Regions from separate parts of the Veillonella sp. LMAG:90 genome, predicted to be linked through region 2. Evidence: riboswitches for the same ligand, from Rfam matches in the RefSeq annotation. Region 2 holds a riboswitch; each other region holds the start of a gene.
The links. Region 2 has a riboswitch for cobalamin ahead of nikB (nickel ABC transporter permease). Riboswitches for the same ligand answer to the same signal wherever they lie in the genome.
Positions count from the first base shown of each region.

Region 1: it holds a riboswitch for cobalamin, as region 2 does, so the genes downstream of both, CCC71_RS05975 (TonB-dependent receptor) here and nikB (nickel ABC transporter permease) in region 2, are expected to answer to the same signal.
Region 3: it holds a riboswitch for cobalamin, as region 2 does, so the genes downstream of both, CCC71_RS10510 (1-propanol dehydrogenase PduQ) here and nikB (nickel ABC transporter permease) in region 2, are expected to answer to the same signal.

Region 1 covers NZ_NAND01000001.1:1,355,842-1,360,147, reverse strand. The annotation lists gene CCC71_RS05975 (TonB-dependent receptor) at 1-1,762, opposite strand, end outside; cobalamin riboswitch at 2,014-2,185, opposite strand; gene CCC71_RS05970 (ABC transporter ATP-binding protein) at 2,492-3,259, opposite strand; gene CCC71_RS05965 (ABC transporter ATP-binding protein) at 3,261-4,205, opposite strand; gene CCC71_RS05960 (ABC transporter permease) at 4,202-4,306, opposite strand, start outside.
Region 2 covers NZ_NAND01000001.1:409,198-413,503, reverse strand. The annotation lists gene nikC (nickel transporter permease) at 1-170, opposite strand, end outside; gene nikB (nickel ABC transporter permease) at 170-1,108, opposite strand; cobalamin riboswitch at 1,315-1,500, opposite strand; gene CCC71_RS01840 (hypothetical protein) at 2,044-2,226, shown strand; gene CCC71_RS01835 (sulfurtransferase) at 2,229-3,050, opposite strand; gene CCC71_RS01830 (IS1249 family transposase) at 3,157-4,269, opposite strand.
Region 3 covers NZ_NAND01000001.1:2,362,568-2,366,873, reverse strand. The annotation lists gene gltS (sodium/glutamate symporter) at 1-593, shown strand, start outside; gene CCC71_RS10525 (hypothetical protein) at 861-1,016, opposite strand; gene CCC71_RS10520 (EutP/PduV family microcompartment system protein) at 1,270-1,710, opposite strand; gene CCC71_RS10515 (cob(I)yrinic acid a,c-diamide adenosyltransferase) at 2,013-2,597, shown strand; adenosylcobalamin (AdoCbl) riboswitch at 2,656-2,795, shown strand; gene CCC71_RS10510 (1-propanol dehydrogenase PduQ) at 3,277-4,306, shown strand, end outside.

The sequences.
Region 1 (4,306 bases), 950 kb from region 2:
ATTGCTTATATTCTGTAGTACTTGTCCCCGGCAAGTAGAAATAGGTATACTCAATTTTGTCCTTGGTTTTAACATTATATAAGGAGATATCCACTGAATCTCGATCCGTCAACTGGCGTTTCATCCCTAATTCCCAGGTTTTGGAAGTTTCAGGATCTAAGCCCGGATTTGGAATAACATTACCCATACCGGAACCGCCATAACGATAAATATATACTAATGGTGGTGGATTAAACGACTCACCATAAGACATATAATAATTTGTACTTTCATTAGCTTTATATTCTAATGAAACTTTAGGACTTATATGATTATATGTTTTACCCTCGGATGTGGTATCATAACCGTTTTTACCACTGGCCCAGAATGTACCGTCACCTTTTTTATAACGATCATAACGTGCCCCAACAAATAAAGACCATTCATCATCAAATTTATACTCATCTTGTACAAATACAGCCAGATTGCTTATTTTACCTTCATCTTGTGCATATTGATTAATAATGGAGTTTTTGTTATGCCACGAAGAAAGATTATAACGCTTCTGAATCATTTCTTCCGTATGATAAGAGGCACCGGCATTAATGGTATGCTTTCCTATATCTCGCCATGTTTTTTCAACTTCGTACGTAAATTTCTTCCCTGGATGGAGAGAATAATCACCGGCCCCGGTCCAATCAACATTTTTATAGGAACTAGGTACAGTAGGTGATGTAAAACCATCAACCTTATCATGCGTATAACTTGCACGCGCCAAGAAATCATTTGCCGTATCACGATATGTCAAAATATGGGTATCACGTTTATTTTCATTATCATAGCCTAAGAAATTTTTAGGAGATAAAGAAATAATTTTATTTGTTCCGACCTGAACATTGCCAGACCATACAGGGTTTCCTTTAGTATCATGTACATAAGTAAATGGATTACTATAAGAGGATTCACTATTAATTCGATTATAGCTATAAACTAAAGATTTAGATTCATCAAAATTGTACCCAATTTTAAAGCCGTAATTTTCATGTTCCCATTCTTTCTCACCACGACCACCGTATATATAAGTACCATTACTTAACTGTGGTAAATCGGCACTAATAGATGCTGTACCTTTTTTTGGTGCAAGCGATCGATAAAATCCTTTATAGCCATCAGAGGAGCGTTTTTCATAAGTAACCCCTAAACTCCATTTGTCTGATAAACGAGAATTAACCGACACGGCTTTTTTCCAAGTATTATAGCTACCATAGGATACATCTGCCACTACAGAAGTTCCATATTCCGGTGCACCTTTAGTCGTAATATTAATAACACCGGCAACCGCATGACCACCGTATAAAGAGGATGCGCCACCGCGCAATACTTCAATACGTTCAATATTCGAAATTGGAATCATATTAAAATTTACAGTTCCGTTATAAGTATTATTTTGTTGAACTCCATCAACTAATACCAAAATATCTGTAGAACTCATACCACGCATAGTCAAACTGCCTTGCGCACTTTGGTCAATAAAAATACCCGGCAAAAACTGTAAAGCTTCTTGAACCGACGAAATATTCTTGTCAGCTATATCTTTTGAGGTAATAACGCTTACACTGGCCGGCACATTAGCAATAGTTTGCTCCGTTTTTGTCGCAGTTACGACCACTGTCCCTAAGTCATAATCAGTAACCACATCTTCGGCCTGTACACCAACACAGCTCAAAATACTACCACAGCATGCCAATACTGCCGCTCGTACTAACAATCCCTGACCTTTCATAATACCCTCCTAATAAAATTACCCTAAATTACTTCTGTCCAAGAAAATGGGGGCAGATCATAATCAGTTAATAGATTTATTTTTTTTACTATTCCTCTTCTTTTAACACTACCTCACCTAATGCTAACTCAAGGTTCTTAGTAATCCCTTCATAATCCATTAACTTATAAAAAAACATATCTACTTCAATCTTGAAATAGATATGCTACATGACCTTTGCCATAATCGCCTCTCTATCGCTCGTAGATTAAAACGGAGATTATAAATAGGCAGGTCTCCTGGCTTAGATTCATAGCGCCTCTCGCCTTCCCGGAATATCCAGTGGCAACATGAGATTAGCTCCTCTTACAGTGACGGGATCGCATCGGCTTATACCGATTTCTCTATTAAGTCTAAATCGACACCTATAAATATGTATAAAATTTCTTCATGTACATTATATATTTACTTTTCCACCTTGTCAATCTTAATTCAAAACAAATATTAATCATGCTATACCCTCTATTGTATACTAAAACTCCTTTATTTCATAGGGTTTTATGGCTTATCATCGTTAATTTTTATATTTAAACATATTATTCTAAACAGTATTTTTATACAAAAAACCTTAAAACAAAAGATTTTTTACTTTAAGGTTTCATCTTATAGTTAAACTCTATTTATTTTTTTAATAATATTTTTAATCAAAATAACTATACTCTAATATAATAATTTACTGCAAATACTCAACTAAAAATCTTCAAAAGCCGCTAACAATTCTTTCGTGTATTTTTCTTTAGGATGCCGATAAAGTAATTCTGTCGGTTGTAATTCAATCAACCGGCCTTCGCGCATAATTCCGATACGATTACAAATTACGCGTAACAAATCTAAATCATGCGAGATAAACAGACAAGCTAAAGATCGTTCCTTTTGAATATCTTTTAAAATAGAAATAATCTGTGCTTGCACCGATACGTCAAGCATCGATGTCGGTTCATCCAATAAAAGAATCTTCGGATTTAATAACAGTAACCTGGCAAGACAAATACGCTGTAATTCTCCGCCGGAAAGTTGATGCGGATATCTGGAAAGTAACTCTTTACGAAGTTGTACTTTCTCTAAAACATCCTCTATACTATGCTTTAAATTAATATCTTGATTCTTATGGATACGAATCGGTTCTTCAATAGACTCTTTGATTGTCATGCGAGGATTTAAAGACGAAGTCGGATTTTGAAAAACTAACTGCATATCTTCTCGCATTTTTTTATTCTCATTTGCCGACATTTGCGATATTACTTTTCCGTTTAATAGAATTTCTCCCTGATCTGGCTTTAAAAGTTGCATGATAATTCTAATTAATGTGGACTTCCCGGCCCCACTGGTTCCCGCCAAACCAAGAATCTCATTCTCTTCTACCGAAAAAGAAATATCTTTTAAAACCTTGAAGATTCTTTTATTAATAAAGCCTGTTGTGAAACTTTTAGAGATATTCCTTATTTCCAATACACTCATACTATTTACTCCATTCACAACGCACTTGATGGGAAGAAGATAAATTCTTCATAACTTGATCTTTTTCGCATATGTCTAACTCATAATACTTGCAACGATTTTTAAAAATACAACCATTGGGAATGTTATGCAAATCAGGTGGTAACCCCGGAATCGATTTTAACCTATATCTTGGTTGTGCTTCTAAAAAACTGATAGTATAAGGATGTTTGGGCTCTTTAAATACTTCTTCACAAGTACCGTATTCAAGAATTTCTCCCGCATACATAATCCCAATATAATCTGCTAGTTTTTCTGCTAAACGGATATCATGAGTAATGAATAAAATACTAACACCGCTCTCATCTCGAAGATCACGGAATAACTGACAAATTTCGCGCCGCACAAAAGCATCCAAACCTTTAGTCGGTTCATCCGCAATTATCCACCCGGGGTGTGGCATCGCCATCATAGCTGCTAATACACGTTGAGCCATCCCACCGGATAATTCACCGGGATATTTATCATATACCGCTTCCGCATTAGGCAAGCCAAACCGCTTTAATTGTTCAATCCCCTTTGCTTTTTCAGCGGAATAAGAAGTCTTATTTCTGTAACAGGTTGATTCAACGACTTGTTTACCTACCCTTTGCATAGGATCCATAGCAGTAATAGGATCTTGTGCAATCCATCCTATCCGGGTACCTCGGGTCATATTCCATTCCGCTTCTGATTGTGCCAATAAATTCTGATTTTTTAAATAAATTTTACCGGTCACAACAGCAGATTCATCCAAAAGCCCCATAATCGCTGACCCCATTATAGATTTCCCACTTCCCGACTCGCCCACCAAAGCCGTTATTTTACCTGAAACTAATCTGAAATTTACATTGCGAAGCACTCGAGTAAGCCCCTGTTCTGACGGATATGCAACTGATAAGTCATCAATAATAATATCTTCCATCATAACATTTTCCTTTCTCCGGCATTACTCAACTGCAAATGTTCACGCAAAAAATCACCAATCAAATTTATACTCATACAAAAAAGTGTTATTGCCATACCCGG
Region 2 (4,306 bases):
TCCGTCCCGAACCAATGGGTAGAACTCGGCGCTTTTAAGGCATTGCTTAAATTCGAAGCAAACGGATCGTTCGGCGTAAGCCATGGTGAAAAAAGAGCTATCAATACAACCAATAAAACTAAGGATGTATAGAAGGAGAAAGCTTTATGTGTTCTAATAAACTCTTTCATTATTTACTCCCCCTTCTCAATCTAGGATCCAAGAGCGTATACGAATAATCGATTACACCATTAATTAACATATACGCAATAGAAGCCCAAAGTACGAAACCTTCAATTAACGGATAATCACGGAAAGTAATCGCCTGTACGGCCATTTTACCAAGCCCCGGCCACGAGAATACCATCTCTACAACCGCAACCCCACCAAGCAACCAGCCCATGGACATACCGAAGATGGTAAGTAGTGGTAAAAAGGCATTTGGCAAAATATGTTTAAACATGATTTCCGTATTTGTCATACCGCGTGCTCTAGCACCTACGGCATAATCTTTATTGATTTCTTCCAAAACTACCAAACGTACCTGGCGCATAAATTTTGAAATTAACGTAAATGCCAAGGTAAAAGCAGGTAAAATCGCATTTTTTAACGAAACGGTTGCCGTCGCAATCGGGGCAATACCCAATTTATAGCCAAAAATGTAAAGCAACATAAGACCAAGCCAGAAAGCCGGTATGGAAATACCGATAAATGCAATTCCGCGGAAGAGGTAGTCAGGCCATTTATTCTGGTAGATAGCGGCGATAACCCCCATGGGAACGGCTATGACGAGTAGCATCACAATTGTTACACTCGCCAACATAAGTGTACCCGGTAAGGCCTCCATCATCTTATCTACAACAGGTTTCTTGGCTGAATACGACATTCCAAGATCCCCTTGCACCGCATGAGACAACCAATTACCATATTGCACCAAGAACGGTTTATCTAACCCCAATTCCTGCCTCGTATGATCAATCAGTTCCTGTGAAACCATGGTATCCGCGGTTTCCAAAATCATGAGCACAGGGTCGCCCGGCGCCAGAAAACTTAAACTGAAAGTTAAAAATGTAACCCCAATTACCGTCACCAACACCTGCCCCAAATGCTGCAGTGTTTTTTTAAACATTCCTGTCCCCCCCTAATATACTCAATTTTCAAACTTACACTATCAACATCTATGAATCCTTTTTAGACAATATCGTTTTAAATCAAACTTCTATTATAAAAATTCATAAAATTTAGTAAATAAAAAAACTCACCCTTGAAAGAGTGAGTACGCAAAACAAATTTTAGTCAAATTAACCCCATAACACATCCCATTAACTATGTGCAACAGTCAATTTGTTATAAGCAGGCTTTCTGGCTCATGATTCATCGTTTATTTCCAGCCTTCCCAGTTTCCCAGTGACTCCTTGTTGAAATAAACTCCTCATTTACAGCTGTTTCCAGCATAGGATTTGCACCTATTTTCCTCTTAAATCGCTCGGCATACCCGACACTTACAACACTAAGATCTTTTATAGAAGTTAGTCAGAGTATATTATTCAATTTCGAAAATAAAATCCTTTATCACTAATATATTAGCGTATTTATTGTAAATGTGTCAATAAAAAGTCAGGAATTTTTAGCCGTTTTAAGCTATTTTATAGAAAAATAATTCATTATATTGATAGATTCCTATGTTTACTCAAATTTTCTTTAATTTATTATACCCTAGTAGGTATAGTATTATACCGTAAGGGGTATATGTACTTCTTGCAATATACGTGAGTTTACCGGAGATAACACTCAAAAAATGAAGCTATAAGTCAACAGCAATAAACAATAAGGTCTATATTGATATTAATTATAATCAATTCATAGTTAACTGAATTTCTACTAAAATAGTAGCCTTAAAAAGTAAATAAAAATAAATTTAAGGCAGTAAAAATCATGTCAATTTTTTACTCATTTACACTTCACATTTCAAATAAAAGGTGTATAATAAACGGCGTATTATGTTTTTATCAAAGCATAATCAATAAATTAATTTATCGTGATTAATAAGGAGAATTTAGTGTTATGAACAGCAAGGATAAAACGCCGATTATACTGTATTTGGGGGAATTCAATAATCAGTTAGAGGCGGAAATCGTTGTTAAAGAAAAAAGGGAGCCCTATTATTCATCAAATGAAGAAAGCCCGGCGATGATTCGCCGAGCCTATTTTCAGTCAGAACATTATAGAAAGAAGAGAAGGAATTAAGGCTACGCCTTCACAAACTCACACCCTGTTTTAATAGGGAAGTTTTCATACGTTACCCAATCACTGGAACTTCCCACATAAAGAGCGGATTCAATACCGATTTCACTCATGGCGAGCATAGCAAGGCAAGCCGTAATACCGGAGCCGCAATATGTCACAATTGGTGTCTTAGTCGTTTTCAAATCTTTGAACATTTCTTTCAACTCTGCTTCAGACTTTAAACCGTTAGCAGTATAACAATTTTCCCAATAATAGTTGACTGCTGTCGGAATATGACCGGTCATACCATCCATGGTATCGATAACGCTACCGTCATAACGTTCGCTCGCACGAGCATCAACGATGATGTGGTCACCATTTTCACTGGCTGCCAACACTTCGGCACGGCTCATAAGCATATGAGGTTGTAAACGATAATCAAGTTGACTTGTTTCGGTTGGTAATTCAGTTGAATCAGTAGTTAAAGTATGTCCTTCTTTTACCCATCGTTCAATGCCGCCTTCTAATACTTTTACAACGTCTAAGCCGATGTATTTGAGCATCCACCATAAACGACCGGCTAAGAAAATCCAGCTGTCACAAATAACAACAGGAGTATCTTTAGTAATACCAAAACGTTCCATTTTTTTAGCAAATTCAACCATGTTTGGCAAAGGATGACGACCACCATGTTCTTCAACGGGATCGGATAAATCACCGGCTAAATTAATTGCAAAGGCTCCTTCAATGTGACCTGTGGCATAAGCTTTATCATCACGTACATCTAAAATTACAACGTCTTTTTGAATATTGGCTAACTCTTGAGGTGTAATAAAATTTTTCATCTTCGTACCTCCATATATATTAATACTATATTAGAAAACATCTATATAGTGTTATTGTAACAAAAACTAGGCTTATAGGACAAAAAGTGTGTGTGGCTTTTTTAAATTAATCCCAATAAATTGGAAATTCCGTGGACATATGGAACTCATTCCAAACAATGGCATCCCCCCATTGCGGCAAGATATTATCCACACGGTTATTCCGCATTATCCTACGGTAAGTAGCAGCGATTGTTTTATCTGTAGGCATACATTTTAATATTTCAGCAACAGGAAGCGGTCTAGGTGAGTGCTCGTAACACCACCAATAGACCGCTTTTAATCGTCTTTCTAAGGATAACCCTCTGTGATCTCGTAACATCCCCCTAAGTTGCGCATTAACGCCTCCTTCCAGTCGATTGTTCGTTGTAGGTACGGTAATATCTACAAACGTCAGGTAGGTAAATAGAGTGTCATCTCTAATTAATCGTAAAAGTCCTGCCTCAGCTTTTAAGAGGCGTTCATGAGTAGCCCTTTTATTCCCATTTTCGTCGACTGTCATTTCCCGTAAGAAGTCATCAAATTCTTCTCTCCAAGCTAATAATCCATCAATCCAAGTATAAGCATCATCTATCGATTGAATCTTAAATAAACGCTTTGCCAGTTCATATAAAGCCTTGCCGGCTATTGTTTTTGGTGCAGAAGTTGTATACCTTCTTACTTGCGCAAAAACGTGAAATAAACAACGTTGATGGTTACTTGTCGGCCACCTCTTTGCCAAGGCCTTAGCAAATCCGGATCCGCCATCTGAGATAACAACACGCGGAGGAGCAATACGGTCCATTAATGCTTGCCAAGCTCTAGAGTTCTCATATCTACATACATACCAGCCTAACACATGGTCCTTACTACAACAAATAAGTACACAGAGCTTACGCGTTAGGTATATGCCGTCAAAGTAAAGCACATCATATACTTCCTCAATCTTTGGTGGAAGGCACCATATGGACCAAAATTTAGCGGTTTTACGTCTAAATGTACGCCCGCCTCCAGGCATATCCTGCTGCATCTGTTTACTAAATAACCATTTCAAAAACAGCTTTAGATTATGACTATCGGTGTTAATTTTGTTAGTGAAAGCGACTTTACAGTGCTTACAAAACCATCGCTGAGAACCGGATTTCAATATACCGTGTTTTATACATTTTCGACCACAATCAGGGCAAACTACTTGTTTAATATTAATCATCCTCCTATTTATGTTTTTATTTAGGAAG
Region 3 (4,306 bases), 2.0 Mb from region 2:
AGGGCAAGGAAGTGAGTGAAGAAGTGGCAGCTCATGTATTCCTGCTGCATGGTTTTATCATCGCTATCTGTATGGTCGTGGGCATGGAATTAGCCGTTTTCGTAAAAAGTACTTTCGGCTTTGCTATACCTAACTATGTGGGCGGGATGTTCTTTGCCGTTTTATTACGCAATATCAACGACAAATTTAATCTTGTTGAATTGCATAATCCGACCATTGGGCTTATTGGCGACGTGTGTCTTGGCATCTTCTTGTCCATGGCCCTCATGACCCTTAAATTGTGGGAACTGGCCGACTTGGCATTGCCGATGATTGTCATCCTCATGTCGCAAGTTTTTTTCATGATTGTGTATAATATATTCGTGGCATTCCCGGTTTTGGGGAAATCCTATGATGCGGTTATTATGTGTGCCGGCATGGCCGGTCATGGTTTGGGTGCTACGCCAAACGCGATGGCGAATATGAAAGCCGTTATTGAAAAATACGGTCCATCTACTAAAGCTTTTCTCATTGTGCCACTATGTGGCGCCTTCTTGGTAGACTTGTTTGCGGTACCTTGTATTGTGTGGTTTATTAATTACTTTGCCCATTAAACTGGAATCACGGTTCTTCTACGTAAAAAAGAGTCGTCAAGTAATGAACGCCATCGGACAATCATCGTCCCAGCATCTTACTCTAACGACTTCTTATATGAATAGTATAGCAAGTAAAGCGGTGGTTTTACAAGTCAAGAACAGTAAGTAATTGAGGGTGTTCACCCCATCTGATATGGTCAGGAAATAATAAAGTAAAAAGAAGGAAGGCATTGCCGCTCGGTATTGGCAATGCCTTCCTTCTTTAGGAGTGGGATTAAGGGGGATCTATTTGAATAAAGCGTAATATATAACGTAAAACCATCCGAATAGGCCGTGAAGAATTGCCCAAGGGATGGAATGCCAGTTGGCATAGCTAATCACCATGGCCAAGGCGGATCCAAAAGAAATTCCCGTTGTTACTGTTGATGATAAAAACTTCATAAATACCTCCCTATATTTGAGACAGTCTCATTAGAAATTGATGCTGATAAAACTGTCATATTAAATCTGATTCTTCCAATGTAATTATAACGTAAATTGGAATATTTGTATAGTGAAAATTTTAGATATTTAGATATAATAGGGCAATTATTGAAACTTTTGGGCCGGTTTTATTTGAAAAGAATATTTTTAGCATAAATAGAGTGTAAAAAAGGAAGTGCCAAGATTTAAGCACTTCCTTTTCCGTTCATTATTATTTATCTAAGGTATTGAGATAGTTTAAAAGATCTTGAATACCTTTGTCACTATTGATGCCTACTTTAAAAATTGGTGAAGCTCCGGTCATTACAAGTTGATTTTTAATAAATTCAATATCATCGTTTTCATCTATTAAATCCATTTTTGTGATAATACCGATAGCAGGCTTATTAAATAGACTGGCAAATCCCGGAGGAAACATTTGCTCTTTTTCCTTTGCGGAAATGAGAAAACCTAAAATGTCAGCCTCTGCAGCAGTAACTAGAAGGGCGTTGTACATAAGTCTATGTTGGACAAACTCACCCGGCGTATCAATAATATCGTCATGAAATTGAACCGTTTGTGTTTTTGCGTAAATGATTTCAACACCTTCAATTCGCTGTGTTAGAGTTGTTTTACCAACACCAATGGGGCCAACAAACATAATTTTTTTCATAAAAACACTCCTTATTAACGGTGTATAATAAAAAGGAATGTTAAGCAAGAGTTTACTGTATGTAGTTTTAAGATACAGGATTTTTAAATAAATGTAAATAGTCAGCAATCTATGATAATTAGTAAATTGACAAAAATGAGGCTTATTTGTATTATCAAGTTAACACAATGAAGTGTAAATAAAGCATAGTGGCTTTGAAAGAGGATTTTTAATGAGGAATAATTAGTGATTCTCATAATATTCTCTATAATTACCGGTATTTCAATGATATATATACCATGTAATGAGAAAGGAGCTTTACTATGAAAATTTACACTAAAACCGGCGATAAGGGGATGACCCGTTTAGTGGGCGGTATTGCAGTATCAAAAGATTCAGATCGAGTAGATACCTATGGTACTATTGATGAATTAAATTCGTGGATTGGTTATGCTATATCGCAATTTGATTCGTCTTTATTCGAGGAAAAAAATGAATTACAACATTTACAGCATTTCTTATTTGATGTAGGTACTGATTTAGCAACTCCGGAGTCGTTAAATCGAGAAATAACTTTACCTGTTGATGCTATATCATGGTTGGAAGCCCGAATTGATGAGTATACGGCTAAATCACCGGAGATTAATCGTTTTATTTTGCCCGGTGGAACTCGTGAGGCCAGTATGATTCACATGGCACGGACGATTGCAAGACGGGCCGAACGACGAATAGTTCGATTACAGATGACCGCGAAAATACCGGGAGAGTTGGTTATGTTTGTTAATCGATTATCAGACTATTTTTATGCTTTAGCAAGATACTTAAACACTAAACAAGGTATGGAAGATATATTTTATACCAGAAGTGCTGAAGTATTTCATAATGCTAAGACCAAAAATATAAAATAATTATTGGGATTATCCTGTTCTTGCAGAATTGATTAAGATATGTTATTATTACTTTTAGATTAATAGAAATATGAAATCTGACGATGGAAGTTAGTGAGAATCTAACACGGTCCCGCCACTGTGATGGCTTTTGCCTAAGTCAGGTCTTTCGCGGATTTCATTACACATGCTGTTTCAAGGTAAGACAGGATGTTGTTTTTGTGGCATTGTAGTACTTCACTGGAATTAATGCAGAAAATAAACCGGCATGTATTAATCTGTCTTGCACAGAGACGTGCGTCTATTGATGGACTAATGTTAGTCGTTCAATGATGAGAGAGCACAGCACAGTGGAGTGTGACATTAGTTCAAAAATAGGAAAAGGGCATGGAGTTAGTACTCCATGCCCTTTTGTTATAAGTGTAAAGAACCCTTTTGTCATCGGGTGTTATATCATAGTCAAAGCGAGAACAAGTTAAAATAACTGCTAATTTAGGTATAAATCGGAGAAAATTTGAAATAGTATATAGATTATGCATAATTGAAATACGTAATTTTTATTGACATTTTTTTTGGTTAAGTATAAATTATTGTTATAAGATTTTCGTGTACAATGGCGTGCATGGTTTGCAATGAAGCTTAAACGGAGGGTGTATTCCGTGAGGGCTTCTTTTTTTATTTGTTAAGCAGGAGAGCATGTATGCAGAAAATTAAATTTCCTACGACACTATGGGTAGGGGAAGATGCGTTGCAAGGTCTTCGTGATCTCCCTGTAAAAAAGGTTTTCATAGTGACGGATCCATTTATGGTTCAGTCTGGAATGATTTCACATGTAACGGAGAACTTAGACTTTGCTGAAGTAGAGATTTTTAGTGATATTGTTCCGGATCCGCCGACTGAAGTAGTCGCTGCCGGTGTAAGTCACTTAGTAGAATCAAATGCTGATGCAATTATTTCAGTAGGTGGTGGATCTGCTATTGATGCGGGGAAAGCTATGTTGTATTTCGGCAATCGCGTTAAAGCCAATAAAGATTTAATGTTTATTGCTGTACCGACCACAAGTGGTACCGGTTCAGAAGTAACAAATTTTTCAGTAATCACAATGCTGGAAACAGGAACAAAATATCCGATTGTTACCGATGAAATACAACCTAATATTGCAATTTTAGATACTCGCTTAGTAATGAGTGTACCGCCTAGTATTACGGCTGATACAGGCATGGACGTTTTAGTTCATTTAATTGAATCCTATGTATCATTGAATGAAAATGTTATGGCAAAAGTATTAGTTGAATATGCAATTCAATTAGTGTTTGAATATTTGCCGGAAGCATTTTCGAACGGTACGAATAGTTATGCCAGAGAACAGATGCATGTGGCTTCCTGTATGGCCGGTATGGCATTTAATTTGACGAACTTGGGATTAAATCACGGTATGGCACACGCTATCGGCGGTAGATTCCATGTACCGCATGGACGAATCAATGCTATTTTATTGCCGCATATTGTGGCGTATAATGGTGATTATCAAAACAAAGATTTATATGCTGCTAAGAAATATACTAGATTGGCGAATATTGTTAAAGCGACAACTAGTGTAAATCCGAGAATCGGAGTGGCTGCTTTAATTCGGCAGATTAAGCATTTACAGAGTACTCTGAAAATGCCTTTAACATTAACTGATTGTGGGTTTAATCGTAGTGAAATTATGGAGAGCGGTGATGCTATTG